3 regions of the Ureibacillus sp. GCM10028918 genome follow, and region 2 is predicted to be linked to each of the others. Evidence: riboswitches for the same ligand, from Rfam matches in the RefSeq annotation. Region 2 holds a riboswitch; each other region holds the start of a gene.
What was found. A riboswitch is a leader RNA that binds a small molecule or an ion and turns the genes downstream of it on or off. The one in region 2 is predicted to bind S-adenosylmethionine.

Region 1 (3,282 bases), on a different contig from region 2:
AAAGCTTTATACCTGGCACTTCATGATGTAAAAATTCTGCACTGCGGAAACTAGTTAAAGGCATAATTCCTATATAAATCGGTGTTGAAAGGTGCTTTGTTGCCTCATAGATTTCTTCTATCTTTTCTTTTGTATAAACTGGTTGAGAGATAAAATAATCTGCACCGTGTTCTATTTTCTTTTCTAGACGCGCCACCGCTCGATCAAGTACTCGAACATTTGGATTAAAGGCTGCAGCTACAGAAAAGTTTGCCTTTTTACGTAAAGGTTTACCTGAGAAAGAGATTCCTTCATTTAATTTTTTAATTAATGAAATTAACTCCATGGACGACACATCATAAACGCTAGTTGCCCCTGGAAAATCACCTACTTTTGTTGGGTCTCCTGTTACAGTTAAAATATCATGTAAACCCAGTGCATTTAACCCCATTATGTGCGACTGTAATCCAATTAAATTACGATCACGGCAAGTAATATGAGGCATTGTTCGGATACCATGCTGCAGCTTCAAAATAGAGCCCATCGCAACATTACTAATACGAGGAGATGCCAATGAATTATCCGCCATCATTATAATATCCGCACCTTCGCTATAGAGTGTCTTGGCCCCTTCCACGAAGGCTTCAATCTCTAAATGTCTTGGTGTATCCAATTCAACAATGACAGAACGTTCACGTTTTACCTTTTCGTGAAGCGGTTCTAAATTACTAGGTTCTGCCTCTCGAATGAAGATTTCCTTTTGCACTTTCGCAATCTTCACTTCAATTGGCTTTAAATGCCTTAGTTTTTTTTTCGCTGCTTCAATATGCTTTGGCGTTGTGCCACAGCATCCACCAATCAGTCGAACACCTTGGTTTCGTAGCTGCACAGCCGCTCTTGCAAAGTAATCAACTTCTGATTCATAAATCACTCGCCCCTCTTCGATATCTAATAAAGACGCATTTGGGTAAGCAGATAAAAATGCCTTTTCCGGTAATTCAACTCCTTCAAATGCTTGAAGTGTATGATGAGGACCTAATCGACAGTTAACCCCAACGATATCAGCCCCCAAATCTTGAAGATCTTTAAGGGCTTCATTTAAGTTCATCCCATTTATCAGTACGCCAGGTTCAGGCATGGATACTTGTGCAATGATGGGTAATGAAGTTACTGTGCGCAGCATTTTAATCGTTTCGGTTAACTCCTCAAGATTATAATAAGTTTCAAGTAAAAGTCCATCTACCTTCCCGTCAATTAAAGCTCTTGTTTGCTCTTTAATAGCCGCTAGTATCTCATCAAGTGTCACATCACTTTTACGCACACCACGTATTGCCCCGATTGACCCCAAAATAAACTGATTGCCGTTCCCCACTGCCTTTTTTGCGATGGAAACTGCTGCTTCATTAATTTCCTTTACTCTAGCTTGCAGACCATAGCGTGCGAGTTTAATAGCATTTGCACCGTATGTATTAGTTTGAATCACATCAGCTCCAGCAGTTATATATTCAAGATGGATTTGTTCAATTAAATCAGGTTTTATAATATTCATTTCTTCATGGCAATTATCTAGACCATATGAATATAGTAGAGTCCCCATTGCTCCATCGGCTGTTAATACTTTTGTTTTTAACACTTCAAGTAGCCCCATACATCCCATCCCCTTTTTCATTCTAAATATTCCGTTTATTTAATGCGGTGTAATAGTTTTTCACGTACCTTATTTAATGAATATCACATGAAAAATTAATACTTTTAGAACTTCTCAATTTATCTCATAGCAACATCATCCGTATAAACCTTCTTATTTCCATAAAAAAATAAAAGCCTTCTTATGAAAAGAAGGCTTTTGTTTTTGCTATCCTCCTCATCTTTCGGCTTATGCCGCTGGATTTAGCACCTTACAATTTTTGTTGGTTGCTGAAGCTTCATCGGGCCAGTCCCTCCACTTCTCTTGATAAGAGTTCTATTTAGTTTTAATATGTTAAAACGTATCATATCTTTAAAATGCGATTTCGTCAATAAGTTTTCAGACTTTTGAGATATTACTCTACTTTTGGATTGCTGCTAGACTTTTCAGTATTTTATCGGCTGTGTTTTTTCCATTTTCAATACAAGCCCCAATTCCTACACCAAAATAGGAGCTCCCTGCAATATAGAGATTTGGATATTTTGAATTTAAGTCGACTAATAAGGAGTCCAACGCTTCCTTATGAGCTAAATCATACTTTGGCATCATATTGATCCATCTCGCTACATTCACCACTATCGGTTCATCTTGGATATTAAGGCTTAGCTTCACATCTTCTAATGCAACTTTCGTTAACTCTTCCGTTGTCATTGCAGCTAATTCTTCGTATCGAGGATTCGTGTTTTTATAGAATAATCTAACGAGCAAATTGCCATCCGAAGAAGTGTGCTTCCATTTCCTGCTAGTCCATGTTGATGCATTACAAACTAAACCACTATTATGAGACACGATAAAACCCGTCCCATCGGCAGGTAAAATCGAATCCGGTAGACTAAAGCCCAAATACATTGTTAGAGCTGAAGCATTCGTAAACTTACCTAAGTCCCGATCAAGTTCTTCATCATTTAATATACTTTTAACAACGTTATTCGGCACTGCTAGTACAACCACATCTGCTTGTACCATTTCCCCATTGGAAAACTTCACATTATATAACGCACCATTTTTCTTCACACTTGTTGTTTCAATGTTTTTATAGAATTCCACTTCAGGAAGAAGTTCCTCCAGGCGATTGATTAGAGCTGAAAGTCCATTTCGAAATGAAATAAATTTTTTATTGGCTGCCTTATCAAACTGCTCTCTATTTGCTTCAAAACCCTTCATGATGCTGCCATACTTGTCCTTATAATCAACCAAATAAGGTAATGTGGATGCAAGAGATAACTGATATAAGTCGCCGGAGTACACCCCTGCAAGGACCGGGGCAATTTGCTTCTCGACTATTTCTTTTCCTAAGAAGTACTCTAGAAAGTCCCCTATTGAACTATCCTTTGTAAAACGATCATTAGGGATTTCAGCATCCTGTAAAACACGCTGTTTTCCTTCTTCAGAAACTAAAGTACTTGCCTGCAAGGATTCCAAGCTCATTGGTATACCAAATGTAGAACCTGCTGGAATCGCATGTAATTCATTATTTGTATGAATATACGATATACCCGTTTCGTTATATACTAATTCCGATTCAAAATCGAGCTCTTTTATAAGTTCAAGGACATTTGGGTGACGAGCAACAATAGAATCGGCACCCGTTTCCATAATAAAGCCGGATTCACGCA
Region 2 (3,282 bases):
GCACCTGCAGTTTTAAATTGGAATTCATTCTTTGAAAGCTCTCCTAATTTTTGCTTTTTCTCTTCATCTGTTACCCAAATTACACTATAGGCTTGTACAAAGTGAGAACTCGCTGCCATTTGAGCCGTTTGGATTAAATCCACAACTGTTTCTTTTGGAATTGCTTCACCTGTATATTTTCTTACAGACGTATGACTGCGTAATAAATCTTTTGCTGACATTTCATTTCCTCCCCTTAAAAAAATGCATAATTAAAGCCTTACAGAGCAAGGTGCTCCATAAGGCTATATTAGTATATTTTGTTATTTTTTCAAAGAAGAAGGGTTTCTAGAAGTTTTCCCCGGTCTAGCTCAGCCCTTCTTCTTAAAAGCCGATGTAACTTTCGGTTCTGTACCTGAACGTATGCGGTTGATATTTTCGAAGTGAAGATAAAGGGCAATTAAAAATAAAGCCAGAGTAATGATAAAGGGCCATATTGTCGGTTCGCCTAGAAGCGCAGTTACTACGAATAAAATGTACAAAAGGAAAACGCCAATCAGCAAATAATTCGTTAAAAGTGATGCAACCACAAAGGCAAGTACAGCAAGTAACCCGAATTTCCAATCAAGTGCAATAAAAATGCCGATTAAGGAAGCAGTCCCTTTTCCACCACGAAATTTCATATGGATCGGGAAGTTATGGCCCAGGATGACAGCTGCCCCAATAAGGTATAGTAAAAGAGATGTTTGTTCATCGGTAAAAGAGCCAGAGTTTACTAAGTATATACGCAGCAAAACAATAGCCACTGCCCCTTTTCCAATGTCAATCAAAGCAACGAGTGCACCATATTTCCAACCTAGGGACAGGGTGGCGTTAGATGCTCCTGCATTGCCATGACCAACTTCCTTTAAGTTAACGCCCGATAATAATCTGGCAATATTAGAGCCGTGAATGCAGCCGATTAGGTAACCTGCTAAAAGTATAATAATAATGGCAGAAAGCAAAGTGAAAACTCCTTTCGAAAAAAGTGCTTTTTACAATATACTCTATGATTATATAAGATGTTTCAGATATTATCGAAATATTTTAAAAATGTAGTTGACACAGTTGATTACTATGAATTATAGTAAGTTCTAACGATGGAACATGAATCAAATACCTTTATCCAGAGAGGCGGAGGGACTAGGCCCTACGATGCCCAGCAACCGGCGTATTTACGCAAAGGTGCTAATTCCTACAGATTTTGATTAGATCTGAAAGATAAGGGGAGGAAAAATTGCAACTTTGCAGCCCTCTTCTTAGAAGAGGGCTTTTGTTTTTCCATAAGGTCCTCCTCAAAAAAAGATCTGCCATCGATTCTAATTTAGGAGGAAGAAACATGTCACAACAACGACCGGAAACACAATTGCTTCATGGTGGGCAAACACCTGATCCAGTGACAGGAGCAATCGCAGTACCCATTTACAGAACAACGGCGTATGCTTTTGAAAGTACGGAGCACGCGCGGAAATTGTTCGCCCTGGAACAACCCGGAAATATCTACTCGCGTATTATGAACCCGACTGTTGATGTCTTTGAAAAACGTGTTGCATTGCTTGAAGGAGGGGCAGCTGCAGTTGCCTTGTCGTCAGGTGCGGCTGCAATAGCCTTTTCTATTTTGAATGTAGCTGGTACCGGGGATGAAATTGTCTCGGCAGGTTCGTTATATGGGGGTACGTATAACTTACTTGCAAATACTTTACCACGCTACGGCATTACAACTGTATTTGTAGATGAAAGCAATCCAGAGAATTTTGAAGCGGCGATTACGGACAAAACAAAAGCAATCTTTGCAGAAACGGTTGGTAATCCAAGTCTCAACATTTTAGATATTGAACGAGTAGCGGAAATTGCTCATGCGCATGGACTTCCGTTAATCATCGATAATACCTTCCCATCCCCATACGGATCAAACCCGATTGAATTTGGAGCAGATGTTGTTGTACATTCTGCAACAAAATGGATTGGTGGTCATGGTACGACAATTGGAGGTATCGTAGTGGATGCCGGTAAATTTGACTGGACAGGTGGACGCTTCCCAGGCTTCACTGAACCGGATGAGTCATATCATGGCATTCGTTTTGGGATTGATACAGCGGGTGCTGCCTTTGCAACAAAATTGCGTGTTCAATTATTGCGCGACTTCGGTCCAACCCTTAGTGCAGACAGTGCATTTAACTTCCTGCAAGGTCTAGAAACGCTTCATTTGCGTTATACAAAACACGGAGAAAATGCACAGAAGGTTGCACAATACCTTGATAACCACTCATTCGTGGAATATGTCAATTATCCAGGCAAAGAAAACTTCCCATCGCATTCATTAGCGAAAAAATACTTAAAAAATGGTTTCGGCTCCATGCTTACATTTGGCATTAAAGGTGGCCGCGAAGTGGGAAGTAAAGTGATTGATCATGTGCAGCTATTCTCTCATGTAGCCAATGTAGGAGATGCCAGATCTCTAATTATTCATCCAGCTTCAACAACACATCAACAACTATCTCCAGAAGAGTTAAAAGTGGCAGGTGTATCTGAAGAGCTCATTCGCTTATCAGTTGGACTAGAGGCTGTAGAAGATATCATTGCAGATTTAAAACAGGCTTTAACAAAAGCAATTGAATCTGTTTCGCAAGCAAACGTTTAATTAGAATACAAGGATTGGTGAAATAGACTTTTCACTTCATTCGTAAAAGGGATCTTTTCACCAATTCTATCAAGTGCCATTCATTCGGCTATCTAGACTTGAATACCAAGTAAGTCTATTTGTTTTATTGACATAAAGGTGTCTGATTTGTATAATAATTAATATAGAGCAAAATTATCGGAATTAAAATCAGTCACTTACAATCTAATAGTCGGGTTGTTTTAACGGGTGTAAAAGGAGTGTTGTTAAATGGGGAATATTTATAGCGCGCAAAATTTTGCGGCATATTTGATATATGAACTAAATGAAAAAGGTACGTTTATTAATTCGTTCTCACTTCAGCGCCTATTAGCTGTAGTAGATAATCTTTGGTACAAAAACTTTGGACATACAGCCTTTGAAGAAGAAACTACAAATTTTATAGAAAAGAATTATTATGTAAAAGAAGTTTTCGAGGCATATAAAGAGTTTGAAGATCAGCATCTACTAATACCAGCTAAAGAATGGCATTTAGAATATGGTCAATTCCAGCTTGTTCATCGCCCATATGGGGTGCCCAAGTTCACAACAAAAGAATTGCTTGTCATTAACAGAGTAGTTAGTAAAATTCGTAAGTATACTTT
Region 3 (3,282 bases), on a different contig from region 2:
GGAAGGCTCAAGTTTGCTGAATGAGTCCGAGCTCCAAGTAATCCGAAATATGTTGATTGATCTGAACGAAGCAACGGCGAAAGCTAAAGACAAAGGATTAATGCCAGAAGATGAATTAAAATCTATTGGAGTAATTAGTTTTTATGCAGCACAAGTAAAACGAATTAACAGACTTATTGAACAAGAGTTGAACCTTCCTCATCTACACATTCGAACTGGTTCTGTCGATAAGTTCCAGGGAATGGAGATGGATGTGATTTTAGTAAGTATGGTTCGCAATAACGATAATAAACACGGGGATATTGGTTTTGCCAAAGATTATCGTCGTTTAAATGTTGCCTTATCACGTGCCAGGGAATTACTTGTGTTAATCGGAAGTACAGAAATGTTTGTCAACCGTCCCAAAAAAGAAGAGACCCGTAAAATGTATAAAACACTTCTAAATACAGTGAAGTCACAAAATGGGTATCGAAATACAATTGAGAGTTTTATTTCATAAAAGGAGAACACGATGGAACTACAATCCTTACAGCAGAAGCTTGAGTTAGAATTAACAAATAAATCAAAAGCTGTGATACTAGAATCTGATACTTGGTGTGTTCCTGTTCGTACATTAGAAGTCACATATAAGCCAGTCAGACGAACGAAAATGGATATTTTAATGAAAATGCTCTTTCTATCATTGAAAGATACAAAATTTCAAAGTTCCGAACAAATCAGCGAAATACTCCTCGTAGAGCAGCTTTTTGTGGAAGATTTGTTATCGAAAATGCAAAAGACAGGGTTAATTGAGAAAGTGGATTCATACTTTCAATTAACAGAAAAAGGGCAAAAGCAGTTTGCCAATGGGGTATTTGAAGAGGAGCAGGAGGCAACCTCCACCGAGATTTTATATAGTTCTACGCATAAGAACTTTTTAGTCGGGGATATAGAAGAAGTGCTGGAATTTGAAGATTTTCCAGAGCAAATTTTCCGTTATCAAATTCAAAAAGATGAACTTCCTATCGATGATCGCTTTATGGTAGAAGCAATTCGTTCGAAAAAAGATGACAATGATGAAGAAATTGAGGATGAGCGGGAAAAACTTTTTATCACTTCCATTGATTCTGTCGAAGATGTCCAAGTAAATGACGTGCCATGTGTAGAATTTCTGCTTTATGATGAAGAAAAGGATTTATTCTTCTCTCGTGTTTGGAATACGTTGATGAAAAAGTGGGATGATCATTTAGAAAACCTCATCCAGGAAAATGAAAAATCATCATGGAGACAAAAATTACCATTAGACTGATGGTCTCAAGTAAAGACTCTATGTAAAAATTCGATTAATTGAATTAATTGAAATCTAGAATATTGCAAATATATATGAACCGTGTTACGATTAGTTTAATTTCATCTATCTTATCAAGAGAAGCAGAGGGATATGGCCCGATGAAGCTTCAGCAACCTCTAACATCGTTAGAAAGGTGCTAATTCCAGCAAGACATAAGTGTCTTGGGAGATAAGAGTGCGCGTATATCTAATACCCTCTCATTCTCACGCTGGAATGGGAGGTTTTTTATTGTATAGATAGAATGAATTTGGCATGTTAAGAAATGGGGGAACAAGAATGCCGATTAATATACCAAAGAATTTACCTGCTGGGGAAATATTGCGCAAAGAGAAAATTTTCGTTATGGAAGAAGATCGCGCAAGCACACAACAAATTCGACCATTAAATATTTTAGTTTGTAATTTAATGCCTGAAAAAGAGAAAACGGAGTTACAGCTATTACGTTTACTAGGGAATACACCATTACAAACAAATGTTACATTTTTAAACACTGCTACATATGCTTCTAGAAATGTTTCGAAATCACATTTAGATACTTTTTATAAGACCTTTAACGAAATTAAGCATCGCAGATTCGATGGCATGATTATTACAGGTGCTCCAGTTGAACGTATGGAATTTGAGGATGTAATCTATTGGGAAGAAATTAGTGACATTATGGATTGGGCTAAAGTGAATGTTACTTCCTGTATGTATATTTGTTGGGGCGCACAGGCGGCCCTTTATAAACATTTCAATATCGGAAAATTTGAGCTTCCTAAAAAATGCTCGGGCATATATTCCCATGTGATTACTGATTTAACTGTCGATTTAGTGCGCGGATTTAGTGATGAATATGTTGCACCGCACTCTCGCCACACTTCTGTTTCGTTAGAGGAAGTGCGTAATCATCCGGAATTGCATTTACTTAGCTACTCAGAAGAAGCGGGTCCATTTATTGTACAATCAAAAGACACGAAGCATATTATGATCACTGGCCATTTAGAATATGATGCGACAACGTTGGCAGATGAATATGCACGGGATATAGAAAAAGGGGACTCGGTAGACATTCCCGTGAACTACTTCCCGGATAATGACCCGAACAAGACACCCAAAAATACTTGGCGGGCTCAATCATATCTTCTTTTCTACAACTGGTTAAACTACTATGTTTACCAAGAAACACCATTTGATTGGCACTATGTTGAGGATACGATAGAATTCCATATTTAGTAAGTGAGCCATGTGTTTAAAACACATGGCTTTTCTATTTGGAAATTTATTTCCGGTATTGAGATGATTTTATTTGTGGAAGGATTATTGTGTTTCATACTATTAATTACCACCACTTTTTGCCAGTAATAGATGACTTTTTGTATTCATCATGATAATGAATAACAAATTCTCAAGCAGTACATCATTTTTGCCCATCAATTACTTCCAAATCTGATTAAACCCTACAATTTTGTGGAAATAAATCATTATAGAATGAATATTCATCGGGTTTAGAGAAAAAATACTATTGGAAGGGGGCAAAATTATGTCTGAACAAATGAATTATGGTGAGGATTATAAGTATATACCCATGACCTCGGTTTCAAGTGGAAAAGGTCAAGAAGTAAGACCTGATATATACTCTTTTACAATTCAGGTAGTCAATGTGTGTATGATTGGCGAAGCAAACAATTCAACAGGCTGGACATTAGTGGATGCAGGGATGCCTAAATCTGTTAATACCATCATTAAAGAAGCAGAAAAGCGTTTTGGACCAAACGCTCGTCCAAATGGCATAGTGCTAACCCACGGGCATTTCGACCATGTAGGGGCAGTCATTGAGTTAGTGGAGCATTGGGATGTACCGGTTTATGCCCACGAATCAGAAATTCCATATTTAACAGGGGTAAAAAGTTATCCCGATCCAGATCCAACTGTGGAAGGTGGACTACTTGCAAGAATGTCTCCTTTTTTTC

Region 1: another riboswitch for S-adenosylmethionine. It lies ahead of ACFQU5_RS15110 (bifunctional homocysteine S-methyltransferase/methylenetetrahydrofolate reductase); the one in region 2 lies ahead of ACFQU5_RS09275 (O-acetylhomoserine aminocarboxypropyltransferase/cysteine synthase family protein).
Region 3: another riboswitch for S-adenosylmethionine. It lies ahead of metA (homoserine O-acetyltransferase MetA); the one in region 2 lies ahead of ACFQU5_RS09275 (O-acetylhomoserine aminocarboxypropyltransferase/cysteine synthase family protein).

The regions. Positions count from the first base shown of each region.
Region 1 covers NZ_JBHTFK010000018.1:25,594-28,875, forward strand. Annotated here, with positions in the region: gene ACFQU5_RS15110 (bifunctional homocysteine S-methyltransferase/methylenetetrahydrofolate reductase) at 1-1,627, opposite strand, end outside; SAM riboswitch class I at 1,841-1,940, opposite strand; gene hemG (protoporphyrinogen oxidase) at 2,027-3,282, opposite strand, start outside.
Region 2 covers NZ_JBHTFK010000007.1:25,132-28,413, forward strand. Annotated here, with positions in the region: gene nfsA (oxygen-insensitive NADPH nitroreductase) at 1-221, opposite strand, end outside; gene ACFQU5_RS09270 (glycerol-3-phosphate acyltransferase) at 351-983, opposite strand; SAM riboswitch class I at 1,138-1,246, shown strand; gene ACFQU5_RS09275 (O-acetylhomoserine aminocarboxypropyltransferase/cysteine synthase family protein) at 1,358-2,659, shown strand; gene ACFQU5_RS09280 (hypothetical protein) at 2,909-3,282, shown strand, end outside.
Region 3 covers NZ_JBHTFK010000017.1:150,890-154,171, forward strand. Annotated here, with positions in the region: gene ACFQU5_RS13660 (AAA domain-containing protein) at 1-499, shown strand, start outside; gene ACFQU5_RS13665 (hypothetical protein) at 512-1,288, shown strand; SAM riboswitch class I at 1,396-1,505, shown strand; gene metA (homoserine O-acetyltransferase MetA) at 1,607-2,545, shown strand; gene ACFQU5_RS13675 (MBL fold metallo-hydrolase) at 2,853-3,282, shown strand, end outside.